Regions from separate parts of the Arthrobacter sp. AD-310 genome, predicted to be linked through region 2. Evidence: predicted binding sites of a transcription regulator. Region 2 holds the regulator's gene; each other region holds the start of a gene.

Region 1 (5,520 bases), on a different contig from region 2:
GGTGACCCTAGGCTACAAATATTCCCGGTCCAAAGCCAATCCGCCGCGCTGGCGGGGCGTCTCGTCGCCGCGATTGCCGCCGTCGTGCCCTGTTCCTGTTCCCCCACCCGGGGGAACTAGGCGCGGCGGCGCTGCAGGACGTCGTCGAGGTTGCTGAGGGCGCTCTGCGCCTTGGACAGCTGCTGGGCCTCCGGAGCGGGAGCTGCAGGTGCGGACACCGCGCCCTGCTTGAGGGAGGGCTTGCCCACGGCCTTGGGGGCCTCCGGCAGGGCAAGCGGTTCAGGCTCGGGGCGCTCTGCTTTTGCCGCCTCCACGTATACGGGCTTGGGAACCTCCACCGGCTCCCACGGCGTGCCGGCCGGAACCGCAGCGGCCGCGGCGGCACTCGGGTCGCCGGCAGCCACCGCAACGGCCAGTGCAGCCTCACGAAGTTCCTGGGCGGTCAACTGCTGCACCTTGGGCTGGTGCGCCTCCGCGTCAAACAGCGGGCTTTCCCGGGCTGCTTTCGGGGGTGCCGGCGCGGACTCCGGCTTCGGCGGGATCCGGTCGGCCTCCTGCCGCGGGGCCGGTGCACTCATCGCCGAGCGGAAGGCCGCGTTGACTTTCGCCTTGCGGTCCCGGACAGCCAGCCAGCGGAGGATCGCCACGCAGACAGCTGTCAGCGCAGCGCACGTGAGGGGAAGAAAGGGTGTGCCCAGCCCGAAGGGCAGCAGTACCCCCGAAACAAAGGCAGTGACAAGGGAGAGGAGTCCGCAGAGCGCGAGAGCGGTCCGGCCATAACGGATCCGCAGCCGGCCTGCAGCCACCGGAGCAGCAGCCTTGGCAGCGGGTCCGGCACTCTTCCTGGCATCCATGGGCTTCTCCTGCTGGGCGGCGACGTTCAAAACCACGGCGGGCGTCTGGTCGGGTTTTTCATCGGCTGGCGCGTCCGCCGGAAGGTCGCCTGCGGGCTGGAACTGGTGCCGGCGGTTCCGGAGGACGTAGGGGGCAACCCACACAATCCAGAGCACGACGGCAACCACAAGGATCACTGAGCTGCTAAGGGGGAAGTCCACACTCAAAACCGTAGAAGCATCAGAGGCCCCGCGGCGGCATTAGCCCCGGTGTGTCGCAGGCCCCGTCCGCAAATGAGTGGATTTATGACGGCCGGGATGCGAGCCAGCGCGCAAGGAGCCCGCCCGGGACCTCTTCGGAGGTCAGGGCGAACGTCCGGTGGTCGGCCCACTCTCCGTTGATGTGGAGGTAGCGCGGACGGTACCCCTCATCGCGGAAGCCCAGCTTCTCCACCACCCGCAGGCTCGGACCGTTTTCCGGGCGGATGTTTATTTCCATCCGGTGCAGCCCCAGCACCTGGAAGCAATGGTCGGTCACCAGGGCCACAGCCGTGGGCGCGATGCCGCGGCCCGCCCGCGCTTGATCCACCCAGTAACCAAGGGTCGCCATCATGGCCGAACCCCACACAATGGACGATACGGTCAGCTGGCCCACGATGGCCGGGTGGCGCCTGCCGGGCATCCGTTCCGTGATGAGGAACGGCAGCGCCGTTGCCTGCGCGGCCTGCGAGTTCAGCGACCGCACCATCTGCCTGTAGTCCGGCAGCCCCCCGCGCGGATCAGGGTTCGAGGCCTCCCACGGCGCCAGCCACTGGCTGTTCCGGGAGCGGACCTCGGTCCATTCCTTTTTGTCCCGGTACCGGATGGGCCGCAGCACCAGGTCGCCGCATTCCAGTGTCACTGGCCAGATAGGGCCGGGGCGCACAGGGCTACTTGTCCAGGCTGCTGGCGAAACCCGGCAGCCATTCCCGGAGCCCGGGGCCAAGATCCTCGCTGTCAACCGCGAGCTGGACGCACGCCTTGAGGTAGCTGAGCTTGTCGCCGGTATCGTAGCGGCGGCCCCGGAAGACAACACCGTAGACGCCATATCCTTCGCCTTCACCGGTGGCCAGCTCCTGCAGGGCATCGGTCAACTGGATTTCACCGCCGCGGCCGGGGCCGGTCCGTTCCAGTACATCGAACACGGCGGGGTGCAGCACGTACCTCCCGATGACAGCCAGGTTGGACGGCGCTTCCTCCGGTGCCGGCTTTTCCACCAGCCGGTTGACCCGCACGTAGCCTTCGCCGTCGATTTCGGAGATGTCCGCGCAGCCGTAGGCACTGATCTGCGAGGGCTCCACCTCGATGAGGGCGACGACGGAGCCTCCGGTCTTGGCCTGCACCTCGATCATGGTACTCAGGAGTTCATCCCGGGCATCGATGAGGTCATCACCCAGCAGCACGGCGAAGGCTTCGTCGCCGACGTGCTGTTTGGCGCGGAGCACCGCATGGCCCAGTCCGTGGGGGTCGCCCTGGCGCACGTAGTGGATGTCGCCCAGGTTGCTCGCCGCCTGGATGGACTCGAGCTTCTGGGTGTCGCCCTTGTCCGCGAGCGTGGATTCGAGTGCCGGCACCCGGTCGAAATGGTCTTCCAGCGCCCGCTTGTTCCGCCCGGTGATCATCAGGACGTCATTCAGTCCCACCTGCACGGCTTCCTCCACCACGTACTGGATGGCAGGCTTGTCGACGACGGGCAGCATCTCCTTGGGCATAGCCTTGGTGGCGGGAAGGAACCTGGTGCCCAGTCCGGCGGCGGGGATGACGGCTTTGCGAACTCTCGGGTTACTGGTAGTCACCGGACTAATCTAACGTCAGCGTCAAGCAATCAGGAATCAACGGACCGGCCTGCACCCGGTCCTGTACCCGCTTTCGGAGCGGCCGGAAAAGGAGACGAACATGCCTGAAGTGCCCAGCAACGCCAAGGACGGCATCCGCGCGGACCACCGCCGGCGGCGGGCAGGACTCACCCCTGCCGACCTCGAGTCCGCCGGCGCTGCACTGGCCCTGCATGGCGCCGCCTGGGCCGAATCCCTGTCCGGCGGCCAGCCCGCTACGTTTTGTGTGTATCTGGGGGTAGGCGTCGAACCGCCCACCCTTCCCCTAATCACCGCCCTGCACGGCAACGGGCACCGCGTCCTGCTCCCGGTGTGCGAACCAGGGCGGGAGCTTAGCTGGGTGTTCTGGAACCCGGAGGCCGGGTTTGTCCGCAGCAGGTACGCACCGGTCATGGAACCCGACGGTCCCCGGCACGGACCGGATGTGGCCGCGGACGCCGCCGCGCTGTTCATTCCGGCCACAGCTGTGGACCTCGATGGCAACCGGATCGGCCAGGGCGGGGGCTACTACGACAAATTCCTGGGCCACCTCGCAACGGCAGGGAAGGAAATCCCGCTGGCCGCGGTTATCTACGACAACGAACTTCTGCCGGCGGGGCATATCCCGGCAGAAGAGTTCGACCGTCCTGTCCCGGCAGTCCTCGTCCCATCCGGACTGCGGCCGCTGGGGAACATCGCCTGACACGGGCGGGACGGCCGCCGGGGATGATAGAATTAGCACTCAGGCCCTGCGACTGCTAACGGACCACCTGGACTTGGAGTTCAGACGCCGGCGGCAGCACGGGACCTCTCGTTTGCCCAAGAGGAGGAGCACCAGTGCCAACATATGCTTACGCCTGCAAGGATTGCGGCCACGCCTTCGACATCGTCCAGTCATTCTCGGACAGCTCACTGACGTCGTGCCCCGAATGCCAGGGCGCGCTGCGCAAGAAGTTCAACAGCGTGGGCGTCGTGTTCAAGGGATCGGGCTTTTACCGCACCGATTCCCGCGACTCCAAGGGCAGCACAGTCTCCGCGGCGCCGGCATCCAGCAACCCGGCCCCTGCCGCGGCCCCGGCAGCATCTGCTCCCGCGGCTGCCGCGAGCTGACTTCCGGCTCCTGCCGCCAACGACAGCGGCCCTGCTGACTTTGCGGACTTTGTCCACATAAGCGCGGGGCCGCTGTCGTTCGCGTTTCCCGGGTGCCTAGCGTGGGAAACATGCCTGCATCCCCGCTTCGCACCCGCCGCCGTTCCAGTCCCCGTCTCCCCCAGCGCAACCAGCGGTCCGGCGCCCTGCGCCCGTCAGGCCCCGGGAGCCGCACCGCCCGCTTCCGCAGCTGGCTCAACCGCAACCGCAGGCTTGCTGTGGCGCTGCTGCTGTGCGCCGCTGCGGCCCTCACAGTGCAGCAACTCACCCCGGCGCCGGTGCATACCGCAACCGCCCTGGCCGCTGCCCGTGACCTTCCGGCCGGGTCTGCCTTGGCAGCATCCGACCTCGCTGAAACCCAGGTCCCTCCGGGCATGATGACCGACGGCGTCCTCAGTGACCCTGGGCAGGCCGTGGGAAAGCAGGTGGCCGCTCCCCTGCGGAAAGGCCAGCTGCTGGCCGACGCACAGCTGCTCGGTCCGGGCCTGCTCACGGGCAGCCCGCCGGGGTCTGCCGCCGTCCCCCTCCGCATGGCCGATCCGTCGTCGATCCAGCTCGTCTCCCCCGGGCAGCTGGTCAATGTGGTGCTGACCGCCGCCAACGGCTTCGACCAGCAGCAACCGCCGGAGATCCTGGCCGCAGGCGTACCGGTGCTGTGGACGTCGGCCAAAGGTGGACAGGGAGGCCAATGGCTTGGTACCCAGGAAACGGACGGCCTGATCGTTGTTGCCGCCGGACCGGAACAGGCGGCGCGGCTGGCAGGAGCGTCCACCCAGGGCAAACTTTTCTTTGTTTTGGTGGGGCCATCATCCCCGCCCGCACACTAGCCTGCACGGCCATACCGGATCCCGACCGCGAGCCATCCCGCAACGGCTCCTACCGGCAAGGGAGTGCCTGCCCGGCCGCCCGGGAGACCCCTTAGCCCCAGTGCGGCGGCTTCTGTTCCTTCAGCCAGGCGTCATGGTCGTCTTCTCGGTCGCCCCAGGCCCTCGGGTCGTCCTCGGCCGCGGCCTTGGGCAGGACGCCTTCCGCCGGGCGCTGCCTGGAGCCGGAAGCCGCGGAAGCAGGCGCGGCCGGAGCTGCCGTGGGCCCGCCGTCAGCGGAAGCGTCCACGGACTGCCCGCCCGCCTCCGCGGTGCTGGTCCCGTCATCCTGGGTGCTGGTCCCGTCATCCATCGGGTTCGTTTCGTCGGTGGGCACGTTCTCCGCCTCCTTGGTGTCATGCAGGGTCCGCACGGGCGCCGCAGCCCGATGGCCGGCGCGTGCTTCACCGCCCGCCCGGCGTCCGGTGGCCGGTCCGGGGAAATGTGTGACATTCGACGCCGGGGCGCTCCCGGCTGCGGCGCCAATATCATTCAGCGCCTGGTCGACGTCATCGTCAAGGAATCCGTGGGACGTGGCATCACGCCCCGGGAGAACCACGTTTTCCAGGCCAAGATGCTTGGCGATCCGGTCCGCGCAGGCGGAAGGGTCGGTGAACACTTCGATGGTCCACAGCGGCATGTACCGCCAGCCCAGGCGCTCCAGCAGCTGGGGACGCAGCCGGCTCCGCTCGCGGACACTCATCGTGCGGTACTGTTCGGTGCCGTCGGATTCGATGGCAACAGGCCAGGGAAGGTCGGCGTCCTCCTTGCCCATGGTGCCCAGCGGGTCGGCAGCGGCCACCACGTCGATGGCGCCGTCGT
Region 2 (5,520 bases):
GGTCCTCGTTTGCCGTCAAAGGCAGCGCGTTCGCCGGGACGCCATGGTATTCGGAACGGCCTGCGCCGCCCTGGCTGTCCCTGTGATCACGTGCGTTTTCTGCCACAGTCTGTTCCTTCGAGAGTGCAAATGGTGCGGAATGCCGGTGGTTTCCTGTTGCGCGTGCGACAGTTCCCCGAGACCTGCAGTACCAAGAATACTGGGTTACAGCGTTCCGGCGGTCCGGTCCGCTCGGCGTTCCGGTCGGCGTTCAAGTTAGGGGACGGTGAGGAAGTCGATCACTTCTTCGACCCGGCCCAGCAGCGAGGCTTCGAGGTCGGCGTAGGTGCGGACCGCGCCCAGCAGTTTCTGCCAGCCGAGGCCGATGTCTTCCTTGGTTGCGTGCGGCCAGCCGAACGCCGCGAGGACTCCGGTCTTCCAGTCCTGGCCGCGCGGCACCACCGGCCACTGCTCAATCCCAAGGACGGCCGGGCGGATCGCCTGCCACACATCCACATATGGGTGGCCCACGATGAGCACGTTGCCGGCGGCGCCGGGGGATGCCATGACGGCATCGGCGATCCGGGACTCCTTGGAATCCGGCACCAGGTGGTCCACAAGCACGCCCAGCCGCCGTCCAGGCCCGGGACGGAAATCGGCCACCGCGCCGGCGAGGTCGTCGATGCCGTGCAGGGGTTCGACGACGATGCCTTCGACCCGCAGGTCGTCTCCCCAGACTTTCTCCACAAGTTCGGCGTCGTGCTTGCCCTCGACCCAGATCCGGCTCGCCTTCGCCACCTGGGCGCGCTGGTTCGCGACGCGTACCGACCCTGACGCGGTGCGTCCAGCCGTCGCTCCGGCTGCCTGCTTTGGTGCCGGCGGCATCAGCCGGATGGCGCGGCCCTCCAGGAGGAAGCCGAAACCCAGCCGGAACGTGCGGGACTTTCCCCGCCGGTCCTCCAGGGCCACAACGTGCATGCCGCCGGACTTTTCCACCCGGGTCACAGCGCCGACCCACCCGGACTGGACATCCTCGAGCACCATGCCGCGTTCAACGGGCACTTCCGGCAATTGGGTGCGGACGGGAGCGGACATGTCCCGGGCCCCCCAGTTCTGGTAATCCATGGATCGACTCCGCCTGGTTCTAGATCAGTGCCGCCGGAATGTCGCCCGGAGCGGTACCAATGCTAACAACGGCGCGAGGCATAATAGACTGTTAGCACTTAGGCATGTCGAGTGCTAACCATGTTGGTTCGATTCTGATGGTTGTACGGGCGCTGCGGCCGCCCTGACCCTGGATGGAGGTGGAGTGTGAGCGAGCCACGCAAACTGGAAGTATTGCGGGCCATTGTGGAGGACTACGTCCACTCCCGGGAACCGGTGGGTTCCAAAGCGCTGGTGGAGAGGCACCAGCTGGGCGTTTCCAGTGCCACAATCCGCAACGACATGGCTGCGCTCGAGGACGAAGGCCTGATCACCGCACCCCACACGAGCGCGGGCCGGATCCCGACCGACAAGGGCTACCGGTTGTTCGTGGACCAGATCTCCGCCGTGAAGCCGCTGTCGCAGGCCGAACGCCGTGCCATCCAGTCCCTGCTCGAAGGCTCCGACGACCTCGACGATGTCCTTGAGCGCACGGTCCGGCTGCTCTCCCAGCTCACCAACCAGGTGGCAGTGGTCCAGTACCCGCACCTGAGCCGGGCCCTGGTCCGCCACATCGAGTTTGTCCTGCTGGCGCCGCGTAAGGTGCTTGTGGTGCTGATCGCCAACAGCGGCAAGGTGGAGCAGCGCGTCATCGACGTCGGGCAGGACCTCGGGGACGACGCCATCTCCTCGCTGCGGACCCGGTTCCTCGGGTCGCTCGCCGGCACCCCGCTGGGCCAGCTCAGCCAGTCCCTTCCCGCCGTCGTCTCCGCCGTAGGCCCGGCACAGCGCCAGGCGGCGCAGGCACTTGCCCACGGCCTGGAACTGCTGGCGCACAGCAGCCGCGAGGACCGCATGGTGATGGCAGGTACAGCGAACCTCGCCCGTTCCAACGTGGACTTCCCGCTCAGCATCGGGCCTGTGCTGGAAGCACTGGAGGAGCAGGTGGTGATGCTGCGCCTGCTCAGCGAAATGGCGCAGGACCACCGCGGCGTCGCCGTCAGCATCGGGCGGGAGAACCCCTACGACGGTCTCGCCGAAGCCTCCGTGGTGGCCACCGGCTATGGCCCGGACAGCGCGGCGAAAATCGGCGTGCTGGGGCCAACCCGCATGGACTATCCCACCACCATGGCCGCCGTCAGGGCCGTTGCCCGCTACCTTTCCCGGATCCTGGGTCCCTGACCGGCCCGCACGGACGCCACGGCGCCCGCGGCCGCAACCAGGGCACCCCACTGCACGCAGTACAACAAGGAAGAGATACGAACTTTGAGCAGCCACTACGAAGTCCTTGGAGTTTCACCGGAGGCTACCGGGGAAGAAATCAAAAAGGCCTACCGCAAGCTGGCCCGCACCCTGCACCCGGACGTCAACCCGGGTGAAGAGGCAGCAGACCGGTTCAAGGCCGTGACCCACGCCTACGAGGTGCTCTCGGACCCGCAGAAGCGGCGGGTGTACGACACCACCGGCAATGAAAACGGTACCGACAACGGGTTCGGCGGCGGCAGCTACGCCGGCCAGGGTTTCGCCTTCCAGGACATCTTCGACACGTTCTTCGGCGCCGGCGGTTCAACGGGCCCGGCCTCCCGGGTGCGCCGTGGCCAGGACGCCCTCATCAGCGTCCGGATCGAACTGCGCGACGCCGTCTTCGGCGTCAACAAGAAGCTCGAGGTGGACACGGCAGTGACCTGCCCCACCTGCGAGGGCTCATGCTGCCGCCCCGGCACGCATCCGGAACGCTGCGACATCTGCGGCGGCAGCGGCCAGGTCCAGCGGGCTGTCCGCTCCATCCTGGGCCAGGTTATGACCGCTGCACCCTGCGGCACCTGCGAAGGCTTCGGCACGGTCATCAAGGACCCCTGCAACGAATGCAGCGGCCAGGGACGCATCCGCAGCCGCCGGTCCCTCACCATCAAGGTGCCGGCCGGTGTCGCCACAGGCACCCGCATCCAGCTCGCCGGCCAGGGCGAAGCGGGCCCCGCCGGCGGACCCACCGGTGACCTGTACGTCGAAATCCGCGTCAACAACGACCCCACCTACGTCCGCGACGGCGACGACCTCCATGCCACGCTGAACATCCCCATGACGGCGGCCGCCCTGGGCACCGACGTCAGCCTGGAAACCTTCGACGGAACCCAGGAGATCGACGTCAAGCCCGGAACCCAGTCCGGCGAAATCATCACGCTCCGCGGCCTGGGCGTCACCCACCTGCGCGGGTATGGCCGCGGCGACCTCAAGGTTCACCTCCAAGTGGAGACGCCGGCGAAGCTGGACGCCACCCAGGAAGACCTGCTCCGGCAGCTGGCAAAGCTGCGGGGTGAACAGATCACCGAGGGCAAGCTTGCCGCCAGCGGCGGTATGTTCGCCAAATGGCGGGACCGCCTCGGGAACCTGTAAAGGTGAGCAATCCCGTCTTCTTCACACCGGCCGGAGCCCTCGACGCCGTAACCCCTGGAGGGCATTTTGCCCTCGACGGTGCTGAAGCCCGTCATGCCGTGACAGTCAAACGCCTCACCCCCGGTGAAGCCGTTGACCTGGTGGACGGCGCGGGCACCCGGGTCACCGGCCGCGTCACGTCCGCCACGCCGTCCCGGCTGGAGGTTGAGTGCACGTCCGTTGCGGTTGAAGACAGGCCCGCCATCCGGCTGGTGCTGGTCCAGGCACTTGCCAAGGGCGACCGGGACGAGCTGGCCATCGAGACAGCCACGGAACTGGGAATCGATGCCGTGGTCCCGTGGCAGTCGGAACGGTCCATCGTCCGGTGGAAGGGCGACCGGGCGGCCAAAGCCCACGCCAAGTGGCAGTCAGTAGTAACGGCCGCGGCCAAGCAGGCGAGGCGGGCCTGGATTCCGGAGGTACGGCCCGCCGTCGACACCGCCGGCCTGTCTGCCGTGGTCAAGACCGCTGACCTGGCGGTAATCCTGCACGAGGACGCAGTACGCCCGCTGCGCAAAGTCCTTGAGGCCTGGGTCCTCGAGGCGTGGAACGGGACGGGCTCCCCGGGCGGCGACGGGGAAGCGGCGGACCGGGAGGTGCTGCTGATTGTGGGCCCGGAAGGCGGCATCAGCCCCCGCGAGGTGACCAGGCTGTGCGACCAGGGCGCCGTGACCGCACTGCTGGGGCACCACGTCCTGCGCTCGTCCACGGCCGGACCGGCCGCCGTCGTGCTCGCCAGCGACATCCTCGGCCGCTGGGCCGCTACCTGACCTTAAAGCTCCGGGTGTCCTCGTACTGGTCGGGGCCGCCTCCGGACCCTGCCTGCGCGGCCCGGAGCTCGTAGCTGCCTGCAGGAAGGTTCAGGGCAAGAGTGAAAACACCCGCCTGCCCCTGTTCCGCGGAGGCCGTCGTCTCTCCCGTGAGGAACGGCTCGGTGTTTCCATCGTTCCCGGCGCGGAGTATCTGCCAGCGAAGCTTGCCGCCCGGCGTCGTGCTGCGGCCGGTGATCTTCACGCTGCCGCCCGCCACTTCCACGTTCTCCTGCGGGTCGATGATCCAGACCGGCGCCACAAGCCCGGCCGTCCGGGTCATCAAGGCACCCAGCTGGATGTGGTCGAAGGCCACATAGTCTGTGTGCCCGTCGACCAGGATCCGCACCCGGATCTGCTGGCCGGAATCGATCAGGCCTGAACTGGCAGCGGCCGCGGTGGCCGTGTAGACCAGCTGCTGGACCGCCCGGGCCGCCATGTCGGCGTCGAGGTTGCTGTTGAAGGCGTCCTCCGACACATCCACCGTGATCGTGTCCTTGCCGGAAATCGACGTGGCCAGTTTGCCGGGGTTCTGCCAGGGCGTGAAGAAGTCAGGGTCCAGGGGCTTGTCCGACATCATGGAACGCAGCGCCCTGGTCACAGGGTTCTCCTGTTCGGGAACGTCCCGGAATTCGCGGTAGAGGAAGACATGTTCGCCGCTGCGGCCGATCCAGTACACCGGGGCCTTGCTGGAGGACTGCGTGGTTTCCAGCGGGGCGCTCGTGGTCGGGGCCTCGGCCGTGCCGGTGGCGACAGGGCTGGTCACGAGGGTGCCGGTGGGTGAGGGGCCGGCTTCTGCGATGCAGCCCGCCATGGCCGGCGCTGCCGCCAGGATCCCGGCCAGCACCAGGGCGCGGGCGTGGCGCGGGGCACGGCCTGCCCTTGCGGGCGCAGCGGTTTCCGGCACTGTGGTTGCCTGTCCTTTCGTGGCATGAAGGGCCGATCCCCGGGCGGCCTGGTCTTCCAGCTGCAGCTGAATTCCCAGCATGGCACACACGGCCGGGGCAATCCGGTGCCTTCCCGGGTCCGCGGCGGAACTGCAACGGGAACGATATGAGGCCGATATGAAGTTGATACCTAATGACGGAACACTGTCACCGGGCACCCGGCCCCGCCCGGCTCCGGGTGCCCGGCGCGGCATCGTGCTGGCGTAATA
Region 3 (5,520 bases), on a different contig from region 2:
TCCAGTTCTCTGTAGATGTTCGCCAGGCTCCGCGGAATGGGCCGCGTCCGCTTGTCCACGGCAAAGGAGAGGCCGACGGCGTGTCCCGGCGTGGGGTACGGGTCCTGCCCCACCACCAGGACCTTCACTGCGGCCAGCGGCTGGCGGAAGGCGCGCAGGACGTTCGACGGCGACGGCAGCACCTGGTGCCCGGCGGCCACCTCGGCTGCCAGGAAGCGCAGGACGGCCCGGAGTTCGCCCTCCACGCCCACCAGGGCTTCGGCCCAGTCGGGAGCGACGAGTTCGTCCAGGGGCAGCAGTGCCAGTTCCGCAAAGCCCTCCGTGCCCGCCGGTTCGTGGTCCAGTTCGAACAAGGCGTCTGAGTCAAACATCATCCCATTCTTGCAGGGCAGCACGGGGCTCCTGCAGGTCAACCCGGACGCCCGCGGGCACCCGGGCGGGACAGCCGCGCAAATGACACACGTGTTATTCATCCGTAGCATAGAGGTGAGACATTTTCCCTAACCAGCAAAGGAGTGTGCCGTGGCGGAACCGGCCCGGGAACACGAGCTGCCGGAGCAGGAACCACGGAACAGCCTGCTGGACGGCTTCACGCCGCGGGACTCCCCGCTCAGTGACCGCGAGCAGCAGATGCTGGCCCTGGAGCGGCAGTGGTGGAAGTACGCGGGAGCCAAGGAACAGGCCATCCGCGAGCTCTTCGACCTCTCCGCCACGCACTACTACCAGCTGCTCAACGCGCTGATTGACCGTGAGGATGCGCTGGCGCATGACCCTATGCTGGTGAAACGGCTGCGCAGGCTGCGCACGTCGCGCCACCGCGCCCGCACCGCACGGCGCCTGGGGTCCGACGCCTAGGAATCCCAATCCAGGACCTCCCGCCTCCCCGCCAGCACTTTCCCGAGGAAGTCATCCATGACCAACTACGCCCGCGATGAATTCGACAAGGTCCCCGAGGCCTCGTCGCGACAAGGCGTCCACCGCGCAGCCGCTGCCCCCTCGAAGGCGCGGCTGTGGCCCATCCTTGCCGTCGGCGTCGTGGCGCTGGCCATTGGCGTGGTGTCCTTCCTGATCCTTCCCAAGCTGGGCTTCAGCGGCACGGATGCCCAGGCGTCGGCTGCATCGTCGAGCCAGGAAGCCGCTCCGCTTGCCGACGCCGGCGCCACGCAGGCGGCCAGCGCTGAAACGGCAACGCCGGCGCCGGCCTCGCCGACGGCCTCCAGCGACCCCGCCCCCACCGCCGAAGCGGAGCCCGAACCCACAACGCCATCCCAGGCACCCGTCCTCCTCGACAAGTCCCAGCCCGTCGCCGTGTACAACGCTGCCGGGACTGCAGGGCTGGCCGGCCGGGTGGGTGGCACCGTCCAGGCCGACGGCTGGACGCTGGGACAGGTGGGCAACTGGGCGGGCCCGCCACAGCAGGGCTCCACCATCTTCTACGCCGGGCCCGCCCAGCTGGCCAACGCCCAGGCGCTGGCCCGGCTGCTGGGCGTACCCACTGTGGTCAGCAGCACCGAGTTCCAGGGCCCCCTGGTTGTGGTCCTCGGCCCCGGCTACAGGTAACCTCCAGCCAGGTCCCGGTTACGCCTGAATAACTTTTGCCGGCCCCGCCCGGGGCCTCCTGCGGGCCGGACAGGCATTGGCTAGAGTGACATTCAGGCGTCGCTCCGGGGCAGGAAACGCCCCGCCCGGCGCCCGCCCCGGTCTTAACGGAAAAGAGTTGGTCAGCATGGCACTGGGAACCGTGAAATGGTTCAACGCGGAGAAGGGCTACGGCTTCATCACCGTTGACGGGTCCGGCGACGACATCTTCGTCCACTGGTCCGCAATCCAGGGTGAAGGCTACCGGGCGCTCGACGAGGGCCAGCGCGTCGAACTCGAAGTCGGCGAAGGCGAAAAGGGCCCGCAGGCTGAAAGCGTCCGGCCGGCCGAGTGAAGCATCCGGTTTTTCCTGCCGCCCGAATCCGTCCGGCACTGGCCCTCTCAGCCTGCGCCCTCCTGGCCGCCACGGCGTGCTCCGGGGTAACCGGCAACGCCCGCATCGAACCCGTGGAGGCTTCCGGCGACGGCATCCTGCGGGTGGGCCTGGTCCTGGACAGCACCGGTGACAGCTCCTTCCTCAACGCGCCACAACTGGCCGCGGCCAAGCTCGCAGTCAAGGAAATCAACGCGGCCGGCGGGCACAAGGGCCGGCCGGTGGAACTCCTGCCCGTGGACGAAGCCCTGGATGCCGCCGCCCAGGCGCATGCCCTGGTGGCGGCGAAGGCGGACGTGGTGATCGGGCCCACCGACTCCAGCAACGCCGAGGCCACCATCGACGTCCTCTCCCGCGCACGGACGCCACTGATTTCCCCCGCGAACACGGCGTCGGGCCTGACCGGCGCCGAGTCGGGCGGTTTCTACTTCCGCACCGCAGCCGCTGACATCGCGCAGGCGCCCGTGCTGGCGAAACTGGCCAAGGACGCCGGAGCCGCCTCCCTTGCCGTGCTTTACCAGGAGGGCGCCTACGGCAAGGACGTGGCAACAGCCGTGTCCGAGGCCGCCGCTCAGGCAGGCCTCGACGTCCCGGTCACTGAGGTGTTCACCCCGGGCGAGGCGGGCCGGGCTGCCGCCGCGGCAGGACAGGCCAACGCTGATGCCGTGGTCCTTGTGGCCCGCGATGGCTCCCAGGGGGCGCTGGCCGAGCTCGCCAACGCCGGGGTCGCAGGCTCCCGCATCATCCTCAGCGACGGCGCATTCGCCCGGTACGGATCCCGGCTCGGCGCCGGGGCGCTGGACGGTGCCCGCGCCCTGGTCCCCGGCCGGCTCCCTTCTGCAGGCTTCCAGGAGCGCCTGCTCGCCGTCGATAGCACCTTGAAGGATGTCTCGTTTGCGGCGGAGGCCTACGACGCCGTCACCCTCGCCGCGCTGGCCGCGGCCAAAGCCCAGGACGACGCCGGCCGCTCCATCGCTGCCAACCTGGTAGGCGTTTCCGGCGGCGCCGCGGGTGAAACTCCCGCCGCGGCGGCGTGTTCCACCTACAAGGACTGCGTGGCCGGGCTGGGTGCCGGCACGGCGATGAATTACGACGGCGAGTCAGGCCCCATTGCCTTCGATGCCAATGGGGACATCACCACGGCGGGCTTCTCAGTGTTCACCTACGGCCCGGACAACCTTCCCAAAGCCAGCGGCAGCGAAACAGCCGGGCGGGCCGCCGGCTGATCGCCGTCGGCGAATCCACCTGCCGGACTGGCTAATCCCAGGCCCCTTCGCTTGCACTCTCAGGTGCAGAGTGCTAATTATTGACTTAGCACTCTGACGTACCGACTGCTAAAGCGGCGCCTGCTCCGGCCGGCGGCGCGAGGCAGCGGTCGATGAGCGAAGAAACACCTAACTGGAGTGAGATCCGCACCCGGGGGCATACAGAGGCCACTGGCGAAGGATCGTCCGTCGCGGGCACTGCAGCGAAGGTTCAATCTTAACGACTGTCCCGAAAGGACTACTGCCGTTATGGCCAAGATCATTGCATTTGATGAAGAGGCACGCCGCGGCCTTGAGCGGGGCCTGAACACCCTCGCCGACGCCGTTAAGGTCACCCTCGGCCCGCGTGGACGCAACGTCGTCCTCGAAAAGAAGTGGGGCGCCCCCACGATCACCAACGATGGTGTTTCCATCGCCAAGGAGATCGAGCTGGACGATCCCTACGAGAAGATCGGCGCCGAGCTGGTCAAGGAAGTTGCCAAGAAGACCGATGACGTCGCTGGCGACGGCACCACCACGGCAACCGTGCTGGCCCAGGCCCTGGTCAAGGAAGGCCTGCGCAACGTTGCTGCCGGCGCCGACCCGCTGTCCCTCAAGCGCGGCATCGAGAAGGCCGTTGACGCCGTCACCGCCGAACTGCTGAACTCCGCCAAGGAAATCGAAACCAAGGAAGAGATCGCAGCCACGGCCTCCATCTCCGCCGGTGACGACGAAATCGGTGCGCTGATCGCTGAAGCCCTGGACAAGGTGGGCAAGGAAGGCGTCATCACCGTCGAGGAATCCAACACCTTCGGCCTGGAGCTGGAGCTCACCGAGGGCATGCGCTTCGACAAGGGCTACATCTCCGCTTACTTCGTCACCGACGCAGAGCGCCAGGAAACGGTCCTCGAGGATCCGTACATCCTGATCGTCAACTCCAAGATCTCCAACGTCAAGGAACTGGTTGCAGTCCTCGAAAAGGTCATGCAGTCCAACAAGCCGCTGCTGATCATTGCCGAGGACATCGAGGGCGAGGCCCTGGCCACCCTGATCGTCAACAAGATCCGCGGCACCTTCAAGTCCGTCGCCGTCAAGGCTCCGGGCTTCGGCGACCGCCGCAAGGCACAGCTCGCTGACATCGCCGTGCTCACCGGCGGCCAGGTCATCTCCGAGGAAGTCGGCCTGAAGCTGGAGAACGCCGGCCTGGAACTCCTGGGCAAGGCACGCAAGGTTGTTGTCACCAAGGACGAGACCACCATCGTCGAAGGTGCCGGCGACGCCGACCAGATCGCCGGCCGTGTGGCCCAGATCCGCGCCGAGATCGAAAACTCCGACTCCGACTACGACCGTGAGAAGCTGCAGGAGCGCCTGGCCAAGCTGGCCGGAGGCGTTGCAGTCATCAAGGCCGGTGCCGCCACCGAGGTTGAGCTCAAGGAGCGCAAGCACCGCATCGAGGACGCTGTGCGCAACGCCAAGGCTGCTGTTGAGGAAGGCATCGTCGCCGGTGGCGGCGTGGCCCTCATCCAGGCCGGTGCCAAGGCATTCGCCAACCTGCAGCTGTCCGGTGACGAAGCAACCGGTGCCAACATCGTCCGCGTTGCCATCGACGCCCCGCTGAAGCAGATCGCCTTCAACGCCGGCCTCGAGCCCGGCGTCGTCGTCGACAAGGTCCGCGGACTGCCCGCAGGCCACGGCCTGAACGCAGCCTCCGGCGAGTACGTCGACCTGCTGGCCGCCGGCGTCAATGACCCGGTCAAGGTGACCCGCTCTGCCCTGCAGAACGCGGCCTCCATTGCCGGCCTCTTCCTCACCACCGAGGCAGTTGTGGCCGACAAGCCCGAGAAGAACGCCGCCCCCGTTGGCGGCGGCGACGAGATGGGCGGCATGGGCGGCTTCTAAGCCTCCTGCCGGGCCAGTCCCGCTGAAACAAACAAATGCGGCCCCCTCCTCGGAGGGGGCCGCATTTGTGCTCAGTTGCTACTGATGCTTTGGTGCTACTGGTGGTCTGGTGCTACTTCCGGGCGCTTGAGAGCATTCCTTCGACTTCCTTCTTGAAGGCTTCAGCGGCTGCCTGCGGCGTGAGCCGGTCGTATAGCACCTCGTCCGTGTAACGCTTGATGACGTTCTGCACGCTGCCGGCACCCACCGGCGGCACCGGCGGTGCTTCCTTCATGTCGGGGGCAATGTCCTTGAGGAACGCCACGACTGTGGTGTCCGCGGGCTTCAGGTCCGGGGTGATGGTTTCCACGATTTCCGAGTTGGTGGGGACGCCGCGGTCAGTCATCAGGATCGTGCCGGCCTCCG

Evidence for each region. Region 2 encodes HrcA, which represses chaperone genes, less so after heat shock. Its sites were predicted from a motif close to TTNGCACTCGNNNNNNNCGAGTGCNAA; they were not measured.
Region 1: the regulator HrcA is predicted to act here: its motif matches at 3,422-3,448, upstream of ACYQ1Z_RS05955 (FmdB family zinc ribbon protein).
Region 3: the regulator HrcA is predicted to act here: its motif matches at 3,284-3,310, upstream of groL (chaperonin GroEL).

The regions. Positions count from the first base shown of each region.
Region 1 is NZ_BAAHNO010000009.1:36,297-41,816, forward strand. Features, by position in the region: gene ACYQ1Z_RS05935 (hypothetical protein) at 117-1,031, opposite strand; gene ACYQ1Z_RS05940 (GNAT family N-acetyltransferase) at 1,138-1,758, opposite strand; gene galU (UTP--glucose-1-phosphate uridylyltransferase GalU) at 1,763-2,668, opposite strand; gene ACYQ1Z_RS05950 (5-formyltetrahydrofolate cyclo-ligase) at 2,769-3,389, shown strand; gene ACYQ1Z_RS05955 (FmdB family zinc ribbon protein) at 3,524-3,796, shown strand; gene ACYQ1Z_RS05960 (RcpC/CpaB family pilus assembly protein) at 3,907-4,662, shown strand; gene ACYQ1Z_RS05965 (AAA family ATPase) at 4,754-5,520, opposite strand, start outside.
Region 2 is NZ_BAAHNO010000034.1:39,303-44,822, reverse strand. Features, by position in the region: gene ACYQ1Z_RS18310 (DUF4870 domain-containing protein) at 1-106, opposite strand, end outside; gene ACYQ1Z_RS18305 (DUF3097 domain-containing protein) at 256-1,104, opposite strand; gene hrcA (heat-inducible transcriptional repressor HrcA) at 1,291-2,304, shown strand; gene dnaJ (molecular chaperone DnaJ) at 2,389-3,516, shown strand; gene ACYQ1Z_RS18290 (16S rRNA (uracil(1498)-N(3))-methyltransferase) at 3,519-4,325, shown strand; gene ACYQ1Z_RS18285 (GerMN domain-containing protein) at 4,318-5,271, opposite strand.
Region 3 is NZ_BAAHNO010000008.1:34,813-40,332, forward strand. Features, by position in the region: gene ACYQ1Z_RS05015 (uracil-DNA glycosylase) at 1-371, opposite strand, end outside; gene ACYQ1Z_RS05020 (DUF3263 domain-containing protein) at 523-855, shown strand; gene ACYQ1Z_RS05025 (LytR C-terminal domain-containing protein) at 913-1,560, shown strand; gene ACYQ1Z_RS05030 (cold-shock protein) at 1,727-1,933, shown strand; gene ACYQ1Z_RS05035 (ABC transporter substrate-binding protein) at 1,930-3,198, shown strand; gene groL (chaperonin GroEL) at 3,487-5,115, shown strand; gene ACYQ1Z_RS05045 (ABC transporter substrate-binding protein) at 5,228-5,520, opposite strand, start outside.